3 regions of the Streptomyces sp. NPDC048248 genome follow, and region 2 is predicted to be linked to each of the others. Evidence: riboswitches for the same ligand, from Rfam matches in the RefSeq annotation. Region 2 holds a riboswitch; each other region holds the start of a gene.

Region 1 (5,073 bases), on a different contig from region 2:
CCCGTACCGGCTTCGGCGTCGCCTGGCTGGTCGCGTACTTCGTGATGCTGATCGGTGGTGGCAACGACCTCTGGGCCACGCACTTCCACCTGTCGCTCAACTCCCTCACCTGGTTCGTCCGGATCGGCTTCTTCGTCCTTCCGGTGCTGGCCTTCATCGCCACCAAGCGGATCTGCCTGGGTCTGCAGCGTCGCGACAAGGACAAGGTGCTGCACGGACGCGAGTCCGGCATCATCAAGCGCCTGCCGCACGGTGAGTTCATCGAGGTGCACGAGCCGCTCGACCAGGAGCAGCTGCACACGCTCACGCAGCACGAGCAGCCCAAGCCCGTGGAGCTCGGTCCGGAGGTCGACGAGAACGGCGTCGCCCGCAAGGTGTCGCGGGGGCAGAAGCTGCGCGCCAAGCTGTCGAAGTCGTACTACGGCGAGGACAGCGTCATTCCGAAGCCCACGGCCGAGGAGTACAAGGAGATCACCAGTGGCCACGGCCACCACTGATCCCCACAGCGCCGTGTAGCCACGGCAGGTAGTACGCCACCCAGAGGGCCCCGTCCGGCGAATGGACGGGGCCCTCCGGCCTGCCGGGGCCTCGGTAGGCTGACGGCATTAGCAGGAGACGATCCAGGAGTGTGGACCATGAACGTTGTGACCCCGGTCGGCGGCGACAGCGTGGCGGCCCACACCTGGCCGGACGTGCTGAATGCCCTGCTCGACGGCCGTGACCTCGCCGCGGACGACACCGCGTGGGCGATGGACCGGATCATGCGGGGCGAGGCCAGCGACGCGCAGATCGCCGGTTTCGCGGTGGCGCTGCGGGCCAAGGGCGAGACCGTCGCGGAGATCTCCGGGCTGGTACGGACGATGTACCGGCACGCCCGGCTGATCGAGGTACCGGGGCCGAGCGTCGACATCGTCGGCACCGGCGGCGACGGCGCCAAGACCGTCAACATCTCCACGATGTCCGCGATCGTGGTGGCCGGCACCGGCGCGAAGGTCGTCAAGCACGGCAACCGCGCGGCCTCGTCCGCCAGCGGCGCGTCCGATGTGCTGGAGAAGCTCGGGGTCAACCTCGATCTCACCCCGCAGCGGGTCACCGAGGTCGCCCAGGAGGCGGGCATCACCTTCTGCTTCGCGGTGAAGTTCCACCCGTCGCTGCGGCATGTCGCGCCCGCGCGGCGCGAGCTGGGCATCCGTACCACTTTCAACGTGCTCGGCCCGCTGACCAACCCGGCGAAGGTGCGCGCGCAGGCGACCGGTGTGGCGGACGCCCGGATGGCTCCCATCCTCGCCGGGGTGCTCGCCGAGCGTGGTTCCTCGGCGCTGGTCTTCCGCGGTGACGACGGGCTGGACGAGCTGACGACGACGGCGACCTCCCGGGTGTGGATCGTGCGGGACGGCGCGGTGCGCGAGGAGTCCTTCGACCCCAGGGACGTCGGGATCCCCCTGGTGCCGGTGGAGGCGCTGCGCGGCGCGGACGCGTCGTACAACGCCGATGTGGCCCGCCGGCTGCTGGAGGGCGAGGGCGGGCCGGTGCGCGACGCGGTGCTGCTGAACTCCGCGGCCGCCCTGGTGGCCCTGGAGCCTTCCGACGCGCCCTTGGCGGAGCAGATCCGGGCCGGCATCGAGAAGGCGGCCCGGTCGATCGACTCCGGGGCGGCCAAGCGGGCCCTGGAGCGCTGGGTGGCCGCAAGCAACGCCTGACCGGCCACGGTGTGACGCAGGCCTCGGTCCGTCCTTCGGACCGGGGCTTGCGCCCGTTCGCCGGTGTGGCATGATTCTGCGCAGGTCACGAGTGACAGCGATGCAGGCCCCGGCCCGCTGTCCGGCAACCCTCCTTCCGTGGCGGGGTGCCCCGGGTGATGACCAGGCCGCAGGCAGCGAGGTCTGTGGCAAGCGCGGATCCCTCGCCAGGGATCCTGGTTGTCGAGGGAGATCTCTCCGTGATTCAGCGAATGCGATAGGGCCCGACGGCCCCTTTTCCGCACCCTTTTCTCTTTGCGCTGCGCCGCCGCGGCTTTCTGTGCCCGTGGCCTTTTCGCAGCGAATTCGCTTATCTCCCAGGGGAGTTCGCCATGTCTGTTTCCGCCGTCGCCGCCGACCGTTCGCTCTGTGCCCCGCTGCCGGTTCTGGGCCGGGACGTCCTCGTCCCGCTCGTGACCGGCGGCGAGGTCGACTACGCCGCGCTCGACTACGCCGCCAGCGCGCCGACCCTGCAGCGGGTCTGGGACGACGTGGCCGGCTACGCGCCGTACTACGGCAGCGTGCACCGCGGTGCCGGGTACCTCTCGCAGCTGTCCACCGACCTGTTCGAGAACAGCCGCGCCACCATCGCCGGCTTCCTCGGCTGCCGCGCCGACGACCAGGTGGTCTTCACCCGTTCGACGACCGACTCGCTGAACCTGCTGGCTGCCGCCCTGCCGCGGGACACCGAGGTCTTCGTCTTCGAGACCGAGCACCACGCCTCGCTGCTGCCGTGGGAGCAGCGTGCGGACACCGTCGTGACGTACCTGAACGCGCCGCGCACCCCGCAGCAGGCGGTGGAGACCCTGGAGAAGGCCCTGGCCGGCCGGGCGGCAGCAGGGCGCGGCCCGGCGCTGGTGTGCGTGACAGGTGCCTCGAACGTGACCGGTGAGCTGTGGCCGGTGCGGGAGCTGGCCGCCGCGGCGCATGCGCACGGCGCCCGCATCGTGCTGGACGCGGCCCAGCTCGCGCCGCACCACCCGGTCGACATCGCCACCCTGGACGTGGACTGGGTCGCCTTCTCCGGACACAAGCTGTACGCCCCGTTCGGTGCCGGAGTGCTGGCCGGCCGCGCGGACTGGCTGCAGGCCGCGGAACCCTACCTCGCGGGCGGCGGCGCGAGCCGCAAGGTCTCGCGGCGTGCGGACGGCGGCGTGGACGTCGAGTGGCACACCACCGCGGCCCGGCACGAGGCGGGCTCGCCCAATGTCATCGGCGCCTACTCCATCGCCTCCGCCTGCCAGGCGCTGACCGAGGCCGGCTTCGAGACCCTGGTCGCCCGCGAGCAGGCGCTGATCGCCCGCCTCCGGGAGGGTCTGGCCGAGGTGCCCGAGGTGAAGGTGCTCTCGCTCTTCGGAGACGACGCCCCGCGGGTGGGCGTCCTGTCGTTCGTCATCGAGGGCTGGAACAGCTCGCACTTCGCGGCGGCGCTGTCGGCCGAGTACGGCATCGGCGTCCGCGACGGCCTGTTCTGCGCCCACCCGCTCGTGCGGACCCTGCTGGGCAGCGAGCCGCAGGAGCCGGGCGAGTGCGGCGCACCGGAGGCGGCGCCGGGGGAGCGGTCGCTGAACGCCATCCGGGTCAGCTTCGGCGCGGGAACGCCCGAGGAGCATGTCGAGCGGTTCGTGCGGGCCGTCAAGGAACTGGTGGCGGACGGTGCGCGCTGGAACTACCGGACCGAGGACGGGCGTTGCGTGCCCGACACCTCGGCCTGACCGGCGCGACACCCCGCCCGACAGCGGGACCCGGCGGTCTTCGCCGCCGGCCTTCGGACGCGCCTGCTACGCGTCCAGGCCGATGGCGAAGGCCGCTTCGAGGTCGTGCTGGGAGTAGGTGCGGAAGGCGATGTGCGTCTCGGTGGAGGCGACGCCGGGCACCTTGCTGATCCGGCCGGGGATGACATCGGCGAGGTCGTCGTGGGCGGCCACCCGCACCATCGCGATCAGGTCGTGCGCACCGGTGACGGAGTAGACCTCGCTGACACCTTCCAGCGCGGCGATCTTCTCGGCGATCTCCGGGATCTGGTCCACGCTGGTCTTGATGAGCACGATCGACGTGATCACGGCTGGCTCTCTCCCTCGGTCGCCGGTTCGTTCCCCCGGGTGGCCTCCACACTATCCCTCCCGTAGCGCACCCATGCGTACAGGAACCCGAGCGCGAACCCCACCACATGGGCGAGGTAGGCGACCCCGGGGCCGCCGGGATCGTGGCGCGCGGCCTGCCACTGCAGGCCGAACCAGAAGAGCAGCACGATCCAGGCGGGGAAGCGCAGCGGCAGGAAGAACAGGAACGGGAAGAGGCTGGTCACCCGGGCCTTGGGGAAGAGGTACAGAAAGGCGCCGAGGACCCCGGAGATCGAGCCGGACGCGCCCACCAGGGTCTGGGCGGACGTCGCGTGCGCGGCCGCGTAGCCGAGAAGTGCCAGATAGCCGGTGGCGATGTAGAAGACGGCGAACGGCAGTCGGCCCATCCGCGCCTCGGTCATCCCGCCGAAGACGTACAGGAACAGCATGTTGCCCAGCAGGTGCAGCCAGCTGCCGTGGACGAACAGCGCGCTGAGCGGGGTGGCGAGCACGGCGACCGAGCCGCTCCACAGGTCGACGGGGATCACGCCCCAGCGCTCGAAGTAGGCGGTCTGGGCCTGCAGCAGGGCGTCGCCCGTGCCGTACATCCGATTGAGGCCGGAGACCGGGCCGATCACGAAGACCGTGCAGCACAGGCCGATCAGCACGTTCGTCACCCGCGAGAACACCACGGCGAGGGACCTGGCCGGGTGCGGGGGCCGGGGGACACCGGGGAACAGAGACGGGGCCGTCATGAAGTGATCATGGCGCAATGCGGGCAATCGGGACAGAGTGCCTCGCCGCGTCCCGGCTCCTGGGCGGACCCGCACCGGCCCCCCGTCAGGCCGTAGGGTTACAGGCAGTACTTTGCGTACTTCCGCAGTCCGACGGCGCACCGCGTGAAACCGCACAACTGCACGAGCACGACGAGCACGAAAGAGGACGACACGATGGCTGTTCCCCTGCCGACGGCCGAGACCCGGTGGCGCTGCACGCTGTGCGGCAACCTCACGCGTTTCGATGTGACCCGCCAGTCCAAGGTGGTGGAGTACCTCCACCTCGACCTGGCCGGGGAGCCGAAGGTGGAGGAGCGCGAGGTCCTGAGTGAGAACATCGAGTCCGTGCGCTGCCGCTGGTGCAACGCGGTCGACCAGATCGAGCTGGTGGACCGGCCGGGCGCGAGCGCCTGAGATCGGAGCGATGCAGCCGTGGTGGAGCGTCCAGAAGGGGAGCCGGGGGCGGAGCGTGCCGCCGCATCCGAGGGTGCGGCC
Region 2 (5,073 bases):
GGTCGATCGGATGCCGCCGGTAGGAGGTCTCTGCGGGTGTGCTCATGCCTGTGTCACTCCTGCCGGCGCGAGGCGCGTCCTCCGGTCGGCGCCCGTGAAGGGGGCTCCGGCTTCGGTGAGGTCTTCATGCGCGGAGCTGTCGAGGAGAAGTGGGCCGAGGCTGAGCCCGGCGGAGTCCCGCGAGCCCCTTGAGGCCACCGCCGCGGTCGCCCGGCCCTGGCCCCGGGGTGGGCCGGGAAGGTCGGCAACAGGGGGCTGACCTGGGCCGTTGGCTACGTCTGTGCGCAAGGGCTCGCTCCTCACTTCCTTGTGGATTGACGTGGACAGTAGCCATGAAGTTACGGTGCCGCAAGCGTTTACATCTCATTAAATGTGTGAAATCTTGCGTACGAGAATCACTGAAAGCGTGGTCGGAAGTGAGGGAGGCGGCTCGGGGGGCGAAGGGGCCGGCCGAGCATCCGGGGCCCGGCTGGGCGGTCATCTCAGGTGGGCCGTTGGGTAGTCTGCGGTCGTGGGAATCGAACGGAGCCCTGACCGCTGGTTGGAAGACACGCGGACGTCCTACGACACCGTCGCCGCGAGCTATGCCGACCAGGTACGCAACCTGCTGGAGGAGGCGCCCGCTGAGCGCGCGGTCCTGGCGCATTTCGCCGACCTGGTGCGCAGCCGCGGAGGCGGGCCGGTAGCAGACGTGGGATGTGGGCCGGGGAGGGTCACGGCCCACCTGCATCACCTGGGTGTGGAGGCGTTCGGGATCGACCTCTCACCCGGCATGATCGAGGTGGCCCGACGGGACCACGTCGGTCTCCGGTTCGCGGTCGGCTCCATGACGGACCTCGACCTCGCTGACGGCTCGCTGGTCGGCCTGGTCGCCTGGTACTCGCTCATCCACATCCCCGACGAGGAGATCGGCTCGTCCTCGCGCACTTCCGGCGAGTGTTGTGGCCGGGTGCGCCGCTGCTCCTCGGCTTCCACGTAGGTGATGAGACGGAGTTGAAGACGCAGGGCTATGGCGGCCATCCGATGAAGGTCTACGTCCATCGTCGACAGCATGGCCGGATGGCCGCCTGGCTGAACGACGCCGGCTTCACCGTCGAGGCGCACTGGACGCTCACCTCCACGGAGAGCAAACGAGGCGGAATCCTTCTTGCGCGCCGGGAGCCCGATGCCGAGTGAGTTCCGTCAGTGGCGCCGCCGAGAGGCGTGCCGGGGCAGGGCGAGGAGTTTCAACAGGCTTACGTGTTGAGGGACTCGACAGACTTGCGCGTGCTCCCTTTGCCGGGCGGGGCGGCAGGGCGAACGCGACAGGATTGACCACCTCGTCCGGCTGGGCCCGCCACAGATCTCCACCGCAGATCTCCGCACATGCTCACACCGTCGGCCGTGCTGTGTCACCGTCCGGGCCGGTCTGTTCGCACGACCGAAACATCGCGTTCGCAGACCGTGGCGCGGCGTCGGCTCCGCCGTCTCAGCCTCCGGTCGGCGACGTTGACATCCCTTCCGCGGCCTGTCTAACTTACGGCGCATCTCGGTCATGAGTGTCAGCGACAAGCCCTGGCTGGCTGACCGGCAACCCTCGCATCGCGGTGGGGTGCCCCAGGTGACGACCGGACCGGACGATTTTTTCGGTAAGCGCGAGGCCCCGCGGGGCGGACTTGGTGATGGTGACGGCGATGTACGCAGCTCCGGAGATGGCCGCATGGCGGCGCTACGGTCGCGTCGTGACGTCCGTGAACCGTCCGGTGGATCTGCTCCGTGTCAACAGCGCCCTGTGTAGTGCTTTCTGTCGTACCGTCCGCCACCGCGAGTCCGCGGACGGCAGCTGAAGCGCCGACGTTCTGACCTGCGTCGGATGTGTCCCGGACGCATCGGATGCGTCGGAGACGTCCGGTTCATCTGAGGCAGCCGGCGTTCTGACGCCCTGAGGGGCGTGGCGTTGGATTCGCCTCTCACCTCCCTGCCCCTGTGCCGCTCCGTCTCGTGTGCTGCGGCACGGCGCAGAGCCGTGTCTCTGCGCCGTGCCGTAGCCGCCCCGGCGGCCGGGGTGTTCATACCTGCTGGAGTCCTCCATGAGTGAACGTGTCGGCTCTGCTGTGTCCTCCGGCTCAGCACCCCCCGTCGAGGCGGTTCCCCGTCCCGAGCCCTCGCCGCCCGCACCGCCCCGGCCGCCGGCGCCGCAGCGGGTGCTTCCGCTGCGGCGCCCCGGACGCTGGATCGCCACGGCGATCGTGCTGGTGCTGGTCGCCCAGATCGTGCACGGCCTGGTGACCAACCCCTTCTACCAGTGGGGCCGTTTCCTGTATTGGTTCGTGCGTCCCACGACCCTCGACGGGCTGTGGATCACCCTTCAAGTAGCGGCATACAGTGCGGTGTTGGGCCTCCTTGGCGGCATTGTGCTCGCGCTGGCGCGGCTCTCCGGGAGTCCGGTGCTGCGCGCGATCAGCTGGACCTACGTCTGGCTGCTCCGATCGGTGCCGCTGATCGTCGTGCTGCTGTTCCTCTACAACTTCAGCGCCCTCTACAAGACGCTCAGCCTTGGGGTGCCGTTCGGCCCCGCCGTCATCACCTTCGACGAGTCGCGGCTCGCCACCGACATGGTCGTAGCCGTCGTCGGCCTCAGCCTCAACGAGGCGGCGTACGCGGCGGAGGTCGTCCGAGGCGGCCTCCTCTCCGTCGACCAGGGGCAGCACGAGGCATCGGCCGCACTCGGTCTGCCGAGGGGCTATCAGTTCACGAAGATCGTCTTTCCGCAGGCCCTGCGCTCCATCACCCCGAACTACGTCAACCAGCTGATCGGCCTGATCAAGAGCACCTCGCTGGTGTTCTACGTGTCGCTGCTCGACCTGTTCGGCTCCGCACAGAGCATGGGTGCCACCTACCCCGGGGACATCGTGCCGCTGCTGCTCGTGGCCACCGTCTGGTACCTGATCCTCACGAGTCTGGTGTCCATCGTCCAGTTCTACGTCGAGCGGTACTACGCCCGCGGCGCCACGCGAAGTCTGCCGCCGACCCCGTTGCAGAAGCTGCGGGCCGGTCTGCGCGAACTGCGGGCCCGCATACGCAGGGAGACCGCCGTATGAGCACCGAGACCACCAACACCCCGGGCGCCGAAGCGTCCACCGAGACCACCGCGACGACCGAAAGCACGAATGCCGTGAAAACCGTCGGGCCCGCCAGAACAAGCGAGACCCTCGGGGCGAGCCCCGCGACCGTCGAAGTGCATGACGTGCACAAGTGGTACGGCGCCCATCAGGTCCTCGACGGCGTCGAGTTGACCGTGCGGCCGGGCGAAGTGACCGTGATCTTGGGCCCGTCCGGCTCCGGCAAGTCCACCTTGCTGCGGGTGATCAACCACCTGGAGAAGCCCGAGATCGGCCATGTCAGCATCAACGGGGAGCTGATCGGCGTACGGCGTCACGGCGAGCGCCTGAAGGAGCTGAGCGAGCGGGTCATCCTGACGCAGCGCAGCCGCATCGGGTTCGTCTTCCAGAACTTCAACCTGTTTCCGCACCTCACGGTGTTGGACAACGTGGCTGCTGCCCCGGCCGCGACCGGCAGGCTGAGCAGGCCGGAGGCCAGGGATCTGGCGCGCGAACTGCTCGGCCGGGTGGGGCTCGCCGACAAGGCCGGTGCCTATCCGCGGCAGTTGTCCGGCGGCCAGCAGCAGCGCGTGGCCATCGCCCGCGCCCTGGCCCTGCGCCCCGGAGTCATCCTGTTCGACGAACCCACCTCCGCACTCGATCCCGAACTCGTCGGCGAGGTGCTGGCCGTCATCAAGGACCTGGCCACCAGCGGTACCACGCTGGTCGTCGTCACCCACGAGATGGGCTTCGCCCGCGAGGTGGCCGATCGCGTGGTCTTCATGGACGGCGGCCGGATCGTCGAGCAGGGGCCGCCGTCGGAGGTGCTCGACCACCCCGAGCACGAGCGGACCAGGGATTTCCTGAGCAAAGTGCTCTGATCCCGGCCGTCGGCCACCTGCTGCCCCCGAACCCGCGGCCCGCCGGGTCCGCGTCCCCACACCTTCATCACGCCTCACCGCACACCGAATAAGGACTGCCATGTCGCCCCTCAGCCTTCGAAGCCGACTCCTCCGAGGTCTCACCGCGGGAACCGCCGTCGCCTCCCTCGCCGCCGGGCTCGCCGGATGCGGGGGCGACAGCGACGCGTCCACCCACCCCGACAGCGCAACGGACGGAACCGTCACCGTCGGCGCCGTCTCCAACGGCGCCGCCAAGGAGACCGAGCTCAAGGTGTCCGAGGTGAAGTCCATCAGCGCCAAGCTGCCCGCCTCCGTCGCCAAGAGCGGCAAGCTGGTGATCGGTGTCGGCGCCCTGCCCTCGGGCTCCGCCCCACTGACCTACGTGGGGGATGACCAGAAGACCCTCACCGGCTCCGAGCCCGACTTCGGCCGGCTGGTGGCCGCGGTGCTCGGCCTTGAGCCGGAGCTGAAGAACTTCACCTGGGAGAACCTCTTCGTAGGTGTCGACAGCGGCAAGGTCGACCTCGCCGTCTCCAACGTCACCGACACCGAAGAGCGCAAGAAGAAGTACGAGTTCGCCTCCTACCGGAAGGACAACCTCGCCTTCGAGGTGCCCAAGGCGAGCAAGTGGACCTTCGACGGGGACTACAAGGTTCTCGCGGGCAAGACCGTCGCGGTCGGGGCCGGCACCAACCAGGAGAAGGTGCTGCTGGAGTGGCAGGCCAAGCTGGCGAAGGAGGGCAAGAAGCTCACGGTCAAGCACTTCCAGGAAAGCAACAGCACCTACCTGGCGTTGAGCAGTGGGAAGATCGATGCCTATTTCGGTCCGAACCCCTCGCTCTCCTACCACACCACCCGGGTGGCGAAGACCCCCAACCCGACCCGTATCGGGGGCACTTACTCCGGTGCCGGTGCGTCCCTGCAGGGCCTGATCGCGGCCACCGCGAAGAAGGACAGCGGCCTGGCCGAGCCGGTCGCGGACGCCATCAACCACCTGATCGAGAACGGGCAGTACGCCAAGTGGCTGGCCGCATGGAACCTCTCCAATGAAGCCGTCACCAAGTCCGAGGTCAACCCGCCCGGCCTCCCGA
Region 3 (5,073 bases), on a different contig from region 2:
GCCCACTGCGCACGGAAGGCCGAATCGAAGGCGGGCTCCAGCGGCGTCTGGTAGAGCATGTGGTGGACGAACCACAGGACGGAGTTCGCGATGCCGTTGTAGGCGTCGGCGTACACCTCCGCCGGGATGTCCAGCATCCGGACGCGCTGTCCGCCGGTGTCCTCCGCGGACAGCAGCCCGCCGGTGCGCCGCACCGCCTCCCGGTCGCCCTCGCCGAGCGCGGCGCACACCCACACCGCGTCGGTGTCCGGGCCGATGGCCGACAGGCCCGAGACGAGCCCGCCGCCGCCGCGCTTGGCGCTCAGCGCGCCGTCCTCCCCCAGGGTGTAGGAGACCGGACCGCGATTGGACGCGACGAGAACCTCGGCACCACTGCGCTCGGAGACCATGCCGCGAGACTAACCCGCGACAGATCCGCTCAAACGTACGGAGTCGGTCAGGCCGCCCGCCGCTCGGCGTATTCGGGGACATCGGCCATCGGAGGCCGCTCCTCGGTGTCCACGTCCGTCGTGCGCGGCACGAATCCCTCCTGGCCGCGATCGAACTGCGTCAGCCGTGGCCGGATCAAGTGGCCGCGGGTGAGGCGCAGTTGGGCGGTTCGGTAGATCGCCGCCGCCATCCTCCCGAGAGCCTGGCCGTCCTGATGGCGGTGCTTGCGGACGCCCACGTCGACCTGCGCCAGGGCGTCCAGGCCGACGGTGTGCAGGGCGTCGACGAGCAGGCCCAGCTCGACGCCGTAGCCGACCGGGAACGGCAGCCGCTCCAGCAGCGAGCGTCGGGCCGCGTACTCACCGCCCAGTGGCTGGACGAAGCCCGCCAGCTGCGGCCAGTGCAGGTTCAGCAGCGGGCGGGCCACCAGCTCGGTGACCCGGCCGCCCTGACCGGCGCCCGAGCCGTCCACGCCGGTCTCCAGCGGCCGGTCGTACATCGCCTTCACGAACTGGATGTCCGGATCCGTCAGCAGCGGGCCGACGATCCCGGAGACGAACGACGGCGAGAACTCGCGCAGGTCGGCGTCGACGAAGCAGACGATGTCGCCGCTGGTGGCGAGCAGCGAGCGCCACAGCACCTCGCCCTTGCCGGGCAGCGCGGGCAGCCGCGGCAGGACGCTGTCGCGGTGCACCACCCTCGCCCCGGCCGCCGCCGCGACCTCGGCCGTACGGTCGGTGGATCCGGAGTCGAGCACCACCAGCTCGTCGACCAGCGGCACCGCCTCGGTCATCAGCTCGCCGCGGATCGCCGCGACGATCGTGCCGACCGTCGCCTCCTCGTCGAGTGCGGGCAGTACGACGCTGACCTTCCGGCCCGTCTGCCGCTTGGCCTCCAGGAGCCGGCCGAGCGGCCGGTCGGCAGCGGACCAGGAGCGGCTGCTCAGCCAGCGCTCCACTTCTTCCAGCACGTCTACGATCTCCTCGGTGGCCGTCGAACGACGACCGTGTGATCCATCTCGCGGTTCGGACGACTATCTCAACCCTCACTGCCTTCGGTTACAGTCTTGAACAACGCGGATCACCGTCGTATGTCGGGGGTGCCGCGGAACAAACGCCTGGGTTTCGGCCCAGCGCCATACCGCTCATCCAGAGGGGCAGAGGGAAACGGCCCGTTGAAGCCCCGGCAACCCTCCAGCCGGTCTTGCCGCCAGGACGCTGATGTCCCGCGCGCGTGAGGCTCCCGGCTAGGGAAGGTGCCAAATCCGTCTCGTGGCGAGATGCGCCGCGAGGAAGATGAGGAGAAAGGGCCTCGCCTCCATGGCTGTGCAAGTCACCGAAAACACTCCCTCCGTCGCTCTCGGTCCCGCCGCCGCGCTCTCCTGCCGCGAGTGCGGACAGCGCTTCGACCTCGGCCCGATCTTCGCCTGCCAGGAATGTTTCGGGCCGCTCGAAGTCGCGTACGACCTGCCGAGCGGCGACCCGGAGGCCCTGCGGAAGCAGATCGAGGCCGGCCCCGACAACATCTGGCGCTACGCGCCGCTGCTGCCCGTCCCCGCCGACGTCGCGGACAAGCCGAACCTGAACCCGGGGTTCACCAAGCTGGTCAAGGCCGACAACCTCGCCCGTGAGCTGGGCGTCACCGGCGGTCTGTACGTCAAGGACGACTCCGGCAACCCCACGCACTCCTTCAAGGACCGCGTCGTGGCGATCGCCGTCGAGGCGGCCCGCGCCTTCGGCTTCACCACCCTGTCCTGCTCCTCCACCGGCAACCTCGCCGGTGCGGTCGGTGCCGCGGCGGCCCGCGCGGGCTTCCGCTCCTGCGTGTTCATCCCGCACGACCTGGAGGCCGGCAAGGTCGTCATGGCCGCGGTCTACGGCGGCGACCTGGTCGGCATCGAGGGCAATTACGACGACGTCAATCGCTTCTGCTCGGAGCTCATCGGCGACCCGCTGGGTGAGGGCTGGGGCTTCGTCAACGTCAACCTCCGCCCCTACTACGGCGAGGGCTCCAAGACACTGGCGTACGAGATCTGCGAGCAGCTGGGCTGGCAGCTGCCGGACCAGATCGTCATCCCGATCGCCTCGGGCTCGCAGCTGACGAAGATCGACAAGGGCCTCAAGGAGCTCATCGCGCTCGGCCTCGTCGAGGACAAGCCGTACAAGATCTTCGGCGCGCAGGCCGAGGGCTGCTCGCCCGTCTCGACGGCCTTCAAGGCCGGCCACGACGTGGTGCGGCCGCAGAAGCCGAACACCATCGCCAAGTCGCTGGCCATCGGCAACCCGGCCGACGGGCCGTACGTGCTCGACATCGCGCGCCGTACGGGCGGTGCGGTGGAGGATGTCAACGACGAGCAGGTCGTCGACGCGATCAAGCTGCTGGCCCGGACGGAAGGGATCTTCGCGGAGACCGCGGGCGGTGTGACCGTTGGCGTGACGAAGAAGCTCATCGACAGCGGTCTGCTCGACCCGTCCCTGTCCACGGTCGTCCTGAACACCGGCGACGGCCTCAAGACGCTTGACGCCGTCGCCCCGACCACGGGGCCCTCGGCGACCATCCGCCCGAGCCTGGACGCGTTCCGCGCGGCCGGTCTGGCCGGCTGACCCGCCGTACGCAGCCATACGGCCGCCGTACGCAGCCATACGGCCGGCGAGCGCAGCCGTAGGCAGTCGCACAGCCCCGAACTTGTACTCCGAAGTCGCTGGAAGGCAGAACCCATGAGCGTCAACGTCCGCATCCCCACCATTCTTCGCACCTACACCGACGGCAAGGCCGAGGTCGCGGCAGACGGCGCGACCCTCTCCGAGGTGATCGCCGACCTGGAGAAGAACCACCAGGGCATCGCGGCCCGGGTGCTGGACGACGCGGGCAAGCTGCGCCGTTTCGTGAACGTCTACGTCAATGACGACGACGTGCGTTTCGAGCAGGGCCTGGAGACGCCGACGCCGGACGGGGCGGGTGTCTCGATCATTCCGGCAGTGGCCGGCGGGTGCTAATTCGCGCCATCTCTTCTCTCGCTTGACTGGAATTGCCCCGTCCGCCGAAAAGCGGACGGGGCAATTCCGTTCTGTGAAAGGGGATACCATGGCGATGATCCCTCTCCGCGCGCGTGCCGAACGCATATGAGACCGCGGCGAGTTGTGCCCAAAGTGTGTGCGGCATTTGTCGCCCAGGTGCGTTATGCCCGGCCCGGCTTGCCCAGGGAAAGCGGTGTTTCACCGCATATTGCCGATTCTCCGGCGCCAGAATTCTCGTCCGATTGACCTGTTGCGCTGGGCAGTGGTGCAGATACATTCAGCGGCGGTCGACGCGTTCCGGCGCACACCCCGCGGGCCTTTCGGGGGGTGAGGTCTGACCCGGGTCCGCGGAGTGCGGTCCTGTGCAAGGGCCAGTAATAGGGGAGTTAGGCATGGCTCAGGGCACCGTCAAGTGGTTCAACGCGGAGAAGGGGTACGGCTTCATCGCGGTCGACGGTGGTGCGGATGTTTTCGTCCACTACAGCGCGATTCAGATGGACGGCTACCGCACCCTTGAGGAGGGTCAGCGGGTCGAGTTCGAGATCTCGCAGGGCCAGAAGGGGCCGCAGGCGGACATGGTCCGGGTGGCCGGCTGAAGCGCCGACCGACTGCAGCGTGATGAGGGTCCGCATCCCTGAGGGGGTGCGGGCCCTCTGCTGTGTGTCCGGTGGCCGTCGTGTCCGGCGGGTGTCCGGTGGGCGTCCGGAGGGTGGGCCATCGCGGGAGGCGCTTGCACTCGCACCCCCCGAGTGCTAATCATTGCGTTAGCACTCTCCGAGTGAGAGTGACAGTTAAGGACCGACTCGGTGAGGTCGGCAGGCCGGTGGGGCAAGGAACCACAGGCTCGCAGACCGTCCGTCGCGGGCGCCAGCGCGGTCCGGAGCAATCCACCCCTGTCCGGGAGGACCACTTCACATGGCCAAGATCATCGCGTTCGACGAGGAGGCACGGCGCGGTCTCGAGCGCGGGATGAACCAGCTCGCCGACGCCGTCAAGGTCACCCTCGGCCCCAAGGGCCGCAACGTCGTCCTCGAGAAGAAGTGGGGCGCCCCCACGATCACCAACGATGGTGTTTCCATCGCCAAGGAGATCGAGCTCGAGGACCCGTACGAGAAGATCGGCGCCGAGCTGGTCAAGGAGGTCGCGAAGAAGACGGACGACGTCGCCGGTGACGGCACGACGACCGCGACCGTCCTGGCGCAGGCGCTGGTCCGCGAGGGCCTGCGCAACGTAGCCGCCGGCGCCAACCCGATGGCCCTCAAGCGTGGCATCGAGAAGGCCGTCGAGGCCGTCTCCGCCGCCCTGCTCGAGCAGGCCAAGGACGTGGAGACCAAGGAGCAGATCGCCTCCACCGCCTCCATCTCCGCCGCCGACACCCAGATCGGCGAGCTCATCGCCGAGGCGATGGACAAGGTCGGCAAGGAAGGCGTCATCACCGTCGAGGAGTCCCAGACCTTCGGTCTGGAGCTGGAACTCACCGAGGGTATGCGCTTCGACAAGGGCTACATCTCGGCGTACTTCGCCACCGACATGGAGCGTATGGAGGCGTCGCTCGACGACCCGTACATCCTGATCGTCAACTCCAAGATCGGCAACGTCAAGGACCTGCTGCCGCTCCTGGAGAAGG

The links. Region 2 has a riboswitch for S-adenosylmethionine ahead of ACGFZW_RS02325 (amino acid ABC transporter permease). Riboswitches for the same ligand answer to the same signal wherever they lie in the genome.
Region 1: another riboswitch for S-adenosylmethionine. It lies ahead of ACGFZW_RS08255 (aminotransferase class V-fold PLP-dependent enzyme); the one in region 2 lies ahead of ACGFZW_RS02325 (amino acid ABC transporter permease).
Region 3: another riboswitch for S-adenosylmethionine. It lies ahead of thrC (threonine synthase); the one in region 2 lies ahead of ACGFZW_RS02325 (amino acid ABC transporter permease).

Annotation. Positions count from the first base shown of each region.
Region 1 covers NZ_JBICZL010000003.1:494,950-500,022, forward strand. The annotation lists gene ACGFZW_RS08245 (cytochrome bc complex cytochrome b subunit) at 1-497, shown strand, start outside; gene trpD (anthranilate phosphoribosyltransferase) at 636-1,700, shown strand; SAM riboswitch class IV at 1,784-1,901, shown strand; gene ACGFZW_RS08255 (aminotransferase class V-fold PLP-dependent enzyme) at 2,072-3,454, shown strand; gene ACGFZW_RS08260 (Lrp/AsnC family transcriptional regulator) at 3,521-3,802, opposite strand; gene ACGFZW_RS08265 (rhomboid family intramembrane serine protease) at 3,799-4,557, opposite strand; gene ACGFZW_RS08270 (hypothetical protein) at 4,753-4,992, shown strand; gene ACGFZW_RS08275 (NYN domain-containing protein) at 5,011-5,073, shown strand, end outside.
Region 2 covers NZ_JBICZL010000001.1:483,771-488,843, reverse strand. The annotation lists gene ACGFZW_RS02335 (MFS transporter) at 1-46, opposite strand, end outside; partial or broken gene ACGFZW_RS02330 (class I SAM-dependent methyltransferase) at 518-1,176, shown strand; SAM riboswitch class IV at 1,531-1,641, shown strand; gene ACGFZW_RS02325 (amino acid ABC transporter permease) at 2,070-3,080, shown strand; gene ACGFZW_RS02320 (amino acid ABC transporter ATP-binding protein) at 3,077-3,961, shown strand; gene ACGFZW_RS02315 (ABC transporter substrate-binding protein) at 4,062-5,073, shown strand, end outside.
Region 3 covers NZ_JBICZL010000009.1:305,661-310,733, reverse strand. The annotation lists gene ACGFZW_RS21560 (trehalose-6-phosphate synthase) at 1-389, opposite strand, end outside; gene ACGFZW_RS21555 (glucosyl-3-phosphoglycerate synthase) at 437-1,399, opposite strand; SAM riboswitch class I at 1,571-1,731, shown strand; gene thrC (threonine synthase) at 1,749-3,032, shown strand; gene ACGFZW_RS21545 (MoaD/ThiS family protein) at 3,147-3,425, shown strand; gene ACGFZW_RS21540 (cold-shock protein) at 3,839-4,042, shown strand; gene groL (chaperonin GroEL) at 4,362-5,073, shown strand, end outside.